DNA from 3 places in the Burkholderia sp. BCC1996 genome. Region 1 is predicted to be linked to each of the others. Evidence: riboswitches for the same ligand, from Rfam matches in the RefSeq annotation. Region 1 holds a riboswitch; each other region holds the start of a gene.
What was found. A riboswitch is a leader RNA that binds a small molecule or an ion and turns the genes downstream of it on or off. The one in region 1 is predicted to bind glycine.

Region 1 (3,276 bases):
ATTACAGTTTGTGTTACGGTAATTGAAATGCTTGCTGCAGCGAATGCGATGACTATACAAGTCCAAAGAGCTTGGAGTTCTGGAAAATCGATGTTCATGAGGCGACCCTTTCTTCGACGGAGACCACTGGGTGCAAGTTCGATAGACATATCAATCAAGCGCGCAGCATCTCATGTATCAACGAAAGATACATGAGATGCTGCGCCGCGTCAATTGCCGGCGCAGGATCGCCACGCGAACTGCCTCAGGTCGCCCACGTGGGCAGCTAGCGGACTGCACAATGCGCATCCTGGCCGACACGATCTAGAGAGCACGTAACTGCTGCGCGAGACCCCACAACTCAGTGTGGTGATTTCGCGCTTATCTCACTCGAGATTGCTTCAGCTACTCCCTCTGCAGTCACTGCCGACAGCGTCCAACCGAGGTGGCCATGGCCAGTGTTATAGAACACCCCACAGCGCTTTCCGCGCCCCACTTTCGGAAGCATGCATGGCAGCATTGGACGAAGTCCCGTCCAAGGAGCGACGCGGGCCGTCGATACTTGCGGGAAATGTTCCCGCGTCCACCGTACCAATGGTTCGATGCGGTCCGCACGTATGTCCCGATTGAAGCCGTTAAGCTCAGCAGTTCCCGCGACCCTAAAGCGGTCCACCCCGAGCCTGCTGGTGACGATCTTCGCGCTGTCGTCGAGTAAGCTGACCCAAGGCGCATTCTCGTGGCTTATGGGATCGTCGAGATTTACAGTAATCGAATAACCTTTCACGGGATATACGTTCACGTGATCACCAACCATCGCAGCAAAATCCCGACTGCGCACGCCAGCACATATCACGAGGCTGTCAAATGCAGAAGTGTCTTGCTGCCCCAACGTTTTGGTCGTTAGAACCAACTGCGCTCCACTCTCCTCGCGGATCGACTGCACGGTTGTTTCGTAGCGAAATTCGACCCCGCGTCGTGCGCATGTGTCCGCAAGACCACGCGTAAACTTGTGAATGTCGCCCGTCGAATCGGATTCTGTGAAAAAACCACCATAGAATTCGCCATGTAGCGTTGGCTCAATCTTGCGAATTTCTTCAGGCGTGACAGGGCGACGGTCGAGCCCCCCCTCTCGCAACAGCGCATTGACTTTCATTGCGGCGTCGAACTCTCTACGCGTCGCGTAGAAGTGCAGGATACCGCGTCGTTCCAGATCGAATGCAATGCCTTCTCTCGCGGCAATCGCAAAAAGGTGTTCGCGCGCGGCAATTGCAAGACGCACCGTTTCGATAGTATTGGCTTGGTAACGCGGAATCTGCCGCAAAAATTCTCCGATCCAACTGTATTTATGCCAATCGGGGCGCGGATTCATCAGTAACGGCGCGTCGCGCGTGAACATCCAGCGCAATCCCTTCATTACGGTTGCACGGTTGTTCCAGACTTCGGCATTACTGGCGGACAACTGCCCGCCATTCGCGAATGACGTTTCCATCGCCGCATATCGATGACGTTCGAAAACAGTGACCTGATAGCCGCGTTGCGCGAGGGCGTACGCAGTTGTGACGCCAGTGATCCCGGCGCCAATAATGGCAATTCGTAACATGACATGGTCCATGCAAACGTTGAGCACTGCCGACTGACTTACGCACTACCCAGCCAGCACCGTAGCCCCATCTGTCCATGTACCTGAGAGTTTCGCAAGCCGCCCAGTCCGGCGGCAGTTCCCCTTCGGTGGGCGCTTGGCGCCGCTCTCCAGATGTTCTAGTTGTACGGTCCTTTTGCCTGAGAGTTTCCGGGGCGGTTGCTCCTTCGGCGCCGTCGCGTCAGACGATCTCTCCCGTACCACGTGTTCGAACGCTTCTACACTACTTCGAAATCCCCCGCTCATCCTTTACTTCATGCCGCAGCGATTGCGGCTCAGGATTATCTCGTGCCCCCAAATTTTCTCTATAACATGAGAGTTACGACATCTAACATGAATTCACGAATGTCGATGACCATGCGCCTCTCCGTCATTTGGCACCCGGTTCACCAAAAGTAGGAGGGAGCCAATCGCTAAAACACATGACATTCCCAACAAACCAAATTGAGTGCTGCCGGTCAGCGTCTTAATCCACCCAATAAATGTCGGGCTCATGAAACCACCGATAAGGCCAGTAGTATTAATTAACGCGATCCCCCCCGCAGCTGAGTCGCCCTTCAGATATTCGGACGGCGTCGCCCAAAACACTGCATATGCCATATACATCATCGTATTAGCGATCGCAAGCAACAGCAGTGATGTGACCAATTGCCCCGTGAGCAATGCAGCGCCCGCGATCGCCAGCGCCCCAACTAGTGCTGGAACTGCGCTGTGATAGCGGCGCTCACGATGCATGTCAGAACTCCGGCTACCAAAATACATCCCAAAGGCCGCCACCGCATGTGGAATAGCGGAATAGAGACCGATATGCAACATGTTGGTCACCCCCCGCTCTTTTAGAATGGTTGGCAACCAGAAACTCACCACATACATACTCGCAATCACGCAGAAGTATGCTGCGCACATCAAATAGATACGCGGGTCCTTCAGTACATGCGCAAACGAACGATGCTTCGGGGCCGGCGAGCCAAGCTCCGCAACCAGTAGACACTTCTCAGTTTCGGTCAACCACTTCGCATCACTCGGTCGGTCAGTCAGGAAAAATCGCGCTACGACACCAAGCACAACACATGGCAGCCCCTCCAACAGAAACATCCATTGCCACCCTGCGAGGCCATGAGCACCTGAAAACTTGGTCAGAATCCAAGTTGACATGGGACCGCCAAGCGCACCGCCGATCGGCCCGGCAAGCGTAACAATCGCAATCACCCTAGCCATGCGCTTCTCGTTATACCAATACGTAAGATAAAACAGCATGCCCGGAAGAAACCCCGCCTCGAATACACCGAGCAGGAAACGCAAACAATAGAACATCGTATCGTTCCGCACAAACAAAGTCGCGGCAGAAGTTATGCCCCACAGCACCATAATTCTACTGATCGTCTTTCGAGCGCCCACACGAAGCATCCATAAATTGCTAGGCACTTCAAACAAAACGTACCCAACAAAAAAGATGCCCGCTGCGAGGCCATACACGGCATCCGAAAAACCCAAATCGTTCTGCATTTGCAGTTTCGCGAAACCGATATTGATTCGGTCCAAAAACGCGAGGGTGTAGCAGGTCAGCAAAAATGGCAAAATACGCCAACTAATCTTGCTGAAAAGGGCTGACCTGGTCTCGGTCACGTGAGTCGTTGGAATGGTTGACACGCGATATC
Region 2 (3,276 bases), on a different contig from region 1:
CGCTGCCTTTCCGGGCGCCCGCATCGTCCCCGATCTCGACACGCTGCTCGGCCTCGACGATATCGACTGCGTGGTGATCGCCACGCCGAACGACACGCACTTCGCGCTCGCGCGCCAGGTGCTCCAGGCCGGCCGCCACGTCGTCGTCGACAAGCCCGTCACGCTCACGGCCGACGAAGCGCTCGCGCTCGCGCGGCTCGCGAATGCGCGCAGCCGCCTGTTCGCACCGTTCCACAACCGCCGCTGGGACGGCGACTTCCTCACCGTGCGCCGCATCGTCGAATCCGGCGAACTCGGCCGGCTCACCTATTTCGCGTCGCACTTCGACCGCTTCCGGCCGACGCCGCGCACGCGCTGGCGCGAGGAGCCCGCACGCGGCGGCGGCCTGCTGCTCGATCTCGGCCCGCACCTGATCGATCAGGCGCTCGCGCTGTTCGGGCTGCCGGAAACGGTCAGCGCCACGGTCAAGACACGCCGCGACAACGGCACGGCGCCCGATTTCGTGCACCTGCTGCTCGGCTATCCGGACAAGGACGTCGCGCTGCATGCGAGCGCGCTGTCGGCGATCGAGCCCGCGCGCTTCACGCTGCACGGCACGCGCGGCAGCTACCAGAAGTTCGGGCTCGACACGCAGGAAGAGCAGTTGAAGGCCGGCCTCACGCCGGATCACGTCGAGTTCGGCGGCGGCAACCCGCCCGGCGTGCTGCGCGTGCTCGACGGCGAGGTCGAGGTCGAGCGGCCGGTGCCGACGCTCGACGGGCAGTACGCGGAGTTCTATCGCGCGCTCGCCGCGTCGGTCCACGACGGCGCGCCGTTCCCGGTCACGCCGCAGGACGCCGTCGACGTGATGACGATCATCGAGCTCGCCGCGCAGAGCGAGCACGAAGGCCGCCGGGTACCGTTCGTGCGTCGCACCGTCTGACGGCCGCCGGCCGGGTCGTCGTCGCCCCGGCCGCAGCCGCCACCGCGCGCCGCCCCCGGCAGCGGTCACGCGTCAGCCGCCACGGCGCCACGTTCCCGAACATTCCGTTACAAATGGTGCGGGAACGAAAGTCAGCGGTCGTCCGGTCTGACGCGTTTCTCAAAAAGTCGATCCGACACCAAACCGTCAGGAGAATGTGATGCAACGGTTGATTCGCGCAGCGGCATGCTGCGTCCTGGTTTCCTCGCTCGCGGCCTGCGTCGTGCAGCCGCAGCGGCCGGCCCGACAGGCGCCCCCGCCCCCGCCGCGGCCGAATCCGCAGGTCGTCGCGAACGATCGCCTGCAGGAGGTCCAGGGCCGGATCGACAACCTGCACCGGCGCATCGACGCGCGCGTGAACGGCGGCTACTACCCGCCGCCGTACGGCGCGCAGCTGCACCACCGCCTCGACGTGATCCGCCAGGAAGCGAACGACATGTCGGGCCAGCACAACGGCGGCCTGTCCGGCGACGAGCAGCGCGTGCTGAACCAGGAACTCGACACGGCCGCGCGCGCGATCGGCGAGTAATCCCGGCCATGCCGGCGCCCGCCGGTGCCGGCAGAAGCGGCGGCGCCGCACGCCGCCGCTTGTCGCGAAGCGACATTCTTTTGCTCAAATTGACAATGCCCACCCGCTCGCGTACAGTCGCCCGCACGCGTCGGGAGAGCGTGTGACCGCGTAGCAGCAACGCCGGTCGCGCCGCCGAAGGGGCACACCCGCAAACTCTCAGGCAAAAGGACCGACCGCGTCGGGGAATCCCGTCCGCGCATTGCGCGGGCCGCACTCCCCGCACTCTGGAGAGCGGCAGTAGCCCGCAGCACATTGGCTGCGCGGGCAGGCTGCCCACCGAAGGGGCGCGCGTTCGCCGGCTCGTGGCCGCGGCGCAATCTCTCAGGTATCGAGGACAGAGGGGCATGTACCGGATCGTTTCGCAGGCCCCAAGGCCGCGACGGTCGGCACATGGCCGTTCTGACCCGCGCGCAAGCGCCTTGCCTGAGGCCTCGATGACTGCACTGAATCAAACCCCGCTCAACGCCGCGCACCGCGCGCTCAATGCCCGCATGGTCGACTTCGGCGGCTGGGACATGCCCGTCAACTACGGCTCGCAGATCGAAGAACACGAAGCCGTGCGCACCGACGCCGGCATGTTCGACGTGTCGCACATGTGCGTCGTCGATTTCACCGGCAGCCGCGTGCGCGCGTTCTTCGAGCACGCGATCGCGAACAACGTCGGCAAGCTCAAGATCCCCGGCAAGGCGCTCTACTCGTGCCTGCTCAATCCGCAGGGCGGCGTCATCGACGACCTGATCGTCTATTACTTCACCGAAGACTTCTTCCGCGTCGTCGTCAACGCCGGCACGGCCGAGAAGGACATCGCGTGGTTCAACCAGCTCAACGAACAAGGCGGCTACGGCCTGACCATCGCGCCGCGCCGCGATTTCGCGATCGTCGCCGTTCAGGGCCCGAACGCCCGTGAAAAGGTCTGGACGACGGTGCCCGCCGCGCGCGCCGCGACCAGCGAGCTGAAGCCGTTCAACGCCGCGCAGGTCGCCGGCACGCCGTTCGGCGACCTCACCGTCGCGCGCACCGGCTACACGGGCGAAGACGGCTTCGAGGTGATCGTCCCGGCCGTGCACGTCGAAGCGCTGTGGAACGCGCTCCAGCAAAACGGCGTGCGCCCGTGCGGGCTTGGCGCGCGCGACACGCTGCGCCTCGAGGCCGGCATGAACCTGTACGGCCAGGACATGGACGACACCGTGTCGCCGCTCGACGCGGGCCTCGCGTGGACGGTCGACCTGTCGGCGCCGCGCGAGTTCGTCGGCCGCGCCGCACTCGAGGCAAACGGCACGCGCGCCGCGTTCGTCGGCCTGATCCTGCAGAAGGAAAACGGCAAGGCGGGCGGCGTGCTGCGCGCGCACCAGAAGGTCGTCACGCCGCACGGCGAAGGCGAGATCACGAGCGGCACGTTCTCGCCATCGATGCAGGAGTCGATCGCGTTCGCGCGCGTGCCGGCGGCCGTCCAGGTCGGCGACACGGTCCATGTGCAGATTCGAGACAAGCAACTTCCCGCGCGCGTGGTAAAACTGCCGTTCGTGCGCAACGGCAAGGTCCTCGCTGCGTAACGACCGGGAGGCGACCGGGAGGCCGCCTGCCGCGAAGCCGGGAAATGGCGCCCGGCGCAACCACACCCGGCGCGCCCCGGCGGCGCGCCAGCATAACGAACACACCCTTTTATCCAGGAGCATCCGATGAGCAACGTCCCGGCCGATCTGAAGTACACCGACGAACACGAGTGGGTCCGCACCGAAGCCGA
Region 3 (3,276 bases), on a different contig from region 1:
AGTATTCGGTTGGCACGGCATGGCCGAGCCGGCGCAGGCCCGCGGCCAGGATCGCGGTGAGGCGGTGGATGCGGCGCGCGATCGCGGTCAGTCCGTGCGGGCCGTGATAGGCCGCGTAGAAGCCGGCGATATTGGCGAGCAGTACTTGCGCGGTGCAGATGTTGCTGGTGGCCTTCTCGCGCCGGATGTGCTGTTCGCGCGTCTGCATCGCGAGGCGCAGCGCCGGGCGGCCGTGCGCGTCGATCGACATGCCGACCAGTCGTCCCGGCATCGTGCGCTTGAACGTGTCGCGCGTCGCGAAATAACCGGCGTGCGGGCCGCCGTAACCCAGCGGCACGCCGAAGCGCTGCGTGGTGCCGACCGCCACGTCGGCGCCGAATTCGCCCGGCGGCGCGAGCAGGGTCAGCGCGAGCAGGTCGGCGGCGACCACGGCCAGCGCGCCGTTCGCATGCAGGGTGCCGACCACGTCGCGGTAATCGTGGATGTCGCCGAAGGTGCCCGGATATTGCAGCAGCGCGGCGAAACAGCCGGTGGCGGACAGATCGCGGCGCGGATCTCCGACGACGATCTCGATGCCGAGCGGCTCCGCGCGCGTGCGAACGATCTCGATCGTCTGCGGATGGCAATCATGTGCGACGAAGAAGATCCGGCTGTCCGACCGGGCGAGGCGCCGGCAGAACGTCATCGCCTCGGCGGCCGCGGTGCCTTCGTCGAGCATCGACGCGTTGGCGATCTCGAGGCCGGTCAGGTCGGCGATCATGGTCTGGAAGTTGAGCAGCGCCTCCAGGCGGCCTTGCGAGATTTCCGGCTGGTACGGCGTGTAGGCCGTGTACCAGGCCGGATTTTCCAGCACGTTGCGCTGAATGACCGGCGGCGTGTGGGTGTCGTGGTATCCCATGCCGATGAACGAGCGGAACACCTGGTTGCGGCCTGCCAGTGCAGCCAGCCGGTCCAGCGCGTCGGCTTCGGTGCAGCCGGGAGGCAGGGCGAGCGGCGCATCGCTGCGGATCGCCGCGGGGACGACCTGCTTCACCAGCTCGTCGACGGAGTCCACGCCGAGCACGGCCAGCATCGCGGCCTGTTCGTCTGCATCGGGGCCGATGTGGCGGCGGACGAACGACTCGCGCTGCGCGACGGAATCGAATGCGTTCATGGCCGTCTCCGTCATTCGCCGATATAGGCGCGATACGCGGCGGCGTCCATCAACCCGGTCAGCTGCTCCGGGCTGTCGATGCGCATCCTGAAGAACCAGCCGTCGCATTCCGCCGAATCGTTGACGAGGCTCGGCGTGTCGCCCAGGGCGGCGTTCGCTTCCAGCACGGTGCCGGACACCGGCATCTTGACCTCGCCGGCGGCCTTGACCGATTCGACGGTGGCGGCCTCGTCGTACTGGGCAAAGGCGTCGCCTTCGTTTGGCAGTGCGACATAAACCAGATCGCCCAGCTGCGATTGCGCGTGGTCGGTAATGCCGACGGTGGCGCTGCCGTCGTCTTCGACGCGCAGCCATTCATGGGATTCGGTGTATCGGACCTCGCTCATATGCTCTCTTCCTGACAGGGTTGCGTTGAGTGATGCGGCACACGCAAGCCGGAAGTGCACGGGCGGGAGGATGATCGACGAGTCGGCATCCGGACGAGACCGGGGCATTCCAGGCTGCGTGCCTGATGCCCCCTCTGTCCGTTTGCCTGAGAGATTGCGCGCCCCGGCGGGGCGCTTCTCCTTCGGCGAGGCTTGGTCGACGACCAGAGGCCTACTCTCCAGAGCGCTAATCGATGCGTCAGTCCTTTTGCCTGAGAGTTTCTGGGGCGATTCCCCTTCGGCGCCGCCGGACGGCGGTCTCTCCTGACACATCCCGATAGCTGGCGACAATCTAGTCGCACGCCCGCGGCGGTGTCAACACCTCGTTCGACTGCCCATGCGGCGAGGCAGATGCCGCGGCACGGCGCAGGCGCGCCGAAAACGGCGCGCGGCATGGCGGAGCAAGGCCGCGCCGCGATCGCGGCCGGTCGATACTTCGGTGGAGACCGAAATGAATATCCGATATCGACTATCTGTCCGCCGGCGGGGGGCGGTTGCCCGACTGGGCCATCAGGTCGTCGAGGAACGCGCGAAGCACGGTCGGCTGTGCGGCGCCGCGACGCGTGATCGACGAGAACGGCCACGCGGACGTGAGCTGTTCCGCGGCGAGCTGGCGCATCTGGCCGGCGTCGACCCACTGTCTCGCGTAGTGCCGCGGCAGAAAGCCGATATACGCGCCCGTCAGGATCAGGATCGCCTGTGCCTCGACATTGTCGACGGTCGCGGCCGCGCTGCCGCTCTCGAGCAATTGCAGGTCGCGCTGCTGCAGGAACGCGCGCGCGACCACCTGGCTTTGCCGGACGCGCTCGATCAGCGCGTCGCCGGTGGCGTCGGTCGAGAACAGCGGATGGTAGCGGCTGCAGTAGAGGCCGTCGGGCTCCTCGTACAGCTGCGTGTAGGACAGGCCGGCGACGGTGAGCGGGAAGTGGCCGATCGCGAGGTGCAGCCGCCCGTCGAGCACGCGCTCCTCGAGCTCGGCCGGCGTGCCGATGTAGATGTCGAGCTGGACGTCGTGACCGCGCGAGACGAACCGGCGCAGCGCGAGCGGCAGGATGCTGTCGGTGTCGGTGACCGTGTTGTCGATGATGCCGAGATGAAGCCGGCCCGAGATGCGCTGCTTGAGCGCATGTGTGTCCATGCAGAACGCTTCCACCGCGAGCGCGAGGCGCTGCGCGGATTCGTAGGTTGCGACGCCGTGTTCCGTCAGACGAAAGCCGCTGCGGCCGCGTTCGCACAATTTGACGCCGAGGCGCGTTTCGAGGCTGGTCATCTGCTCGCTGATGGTCGACTGGCTCACGTTCAGCGCGGCCTGCGCGGCGGAGAAACCGCCGCATTTCACGATGGTCATGAAAATCCTGAGCAGTTTCAGGTCGATGTCCTGCAGCTGTTTCACGTTCCGTTCTCCTCCGTCCGTCACATCGGAATATCCGATATGGACATCTGATGCCTGCTATTTTTCCGGAAAAAATTTTTGCCCATAGTGACCGCAAAGGCAAGCGCATGGACGGCCGTGCGCCCGAAGACGAATCCGCATACGGATGGAGACGGAGACAATGCAGAACAACAGCTATGAAAAGGGCAGGCTCAACCTGCCGTTCGTCGGTCACTGCACCTTTGCGAAGGCGCCGGTGTGTCTCGACTGGGAGAACATCGACGCGGACGTCGCGATCCTGGGTGCGCCCAACGACATGGGCACCC

Region 2: another riboswitch for glycine. It lies ahead of gcvT (glycine cleavage system aminomethyltransferase GcvT); the one in region 1 lies ahead of U4Z64_RS36855 (D-amino acid dehydrogenase).
Region 3: another riboswitch for glycine. It lies ahead of gcvH (glycine cleavage system protein GcvH); the one in region 1 lies ahead of U4Z64_RS36855 (D-amino acid dehydrogenase).

The regions. Positions count from the first base shown of each region.
Region 1 covers NZ_CAJPHM010000056.1:3,673-6,948, forward strand. Annotated here, with positions in the region: gene U4Z64_RS36850 (hypothetical protein) at 1-98, opposite strand, end outside; gene U4Z64_RS36855 (D-amino acid dehydrogenase) at 341-1,579, opposite strand; glycine riboswitch at 1,737-1,826, opposite strand; gene U4Z64_RS36860 (MFS transporter) at 1,958-3,268, opposite strand.
Region 2 covers NZ_CAJPHM010000022.1:105,481-108,756, forward strand. Annotated here, with positions in the region: gene U4Z64_RS28105 (oxidoreductase) at 1-922, shown strand, start outside; gene U4Z64_RS28110 (hypothetical protein) at 1,122-1,490, shown strand; glycine riboswitch at 1,612-1,715, shown strand; glycine riboswitch at 1,747-1,880, shown strand; gene gcvT (glycine cleavage system aminomethyltransferase GcvT) at 1,967-3,085, shown strand; gene gcvH (glycine cleavage system protein GcvH) at 3,212-3,276, shown strand, end outside.
Region 3 covers NZ_CAJPHM010000041.1:10,968-14,243, forward strand. Annotated here, with positions in the region: gene gcvP (aminomethyl-transferring glycine dehydrogenase) at 1-1,168, opposite strand, end outside; gene gcvH (glycine cleavage system protein GcvH) at 1,165-1,647, opposite strand; glycine riboswitch at 1,769-1,855, opposite strand; gene U4Z64_RS34820 (LysR family transcriptional regulator) at 2,048-2,971, opposite strand; gene speB (agmatinase) at 3,132-3,276, shown strand, end outside.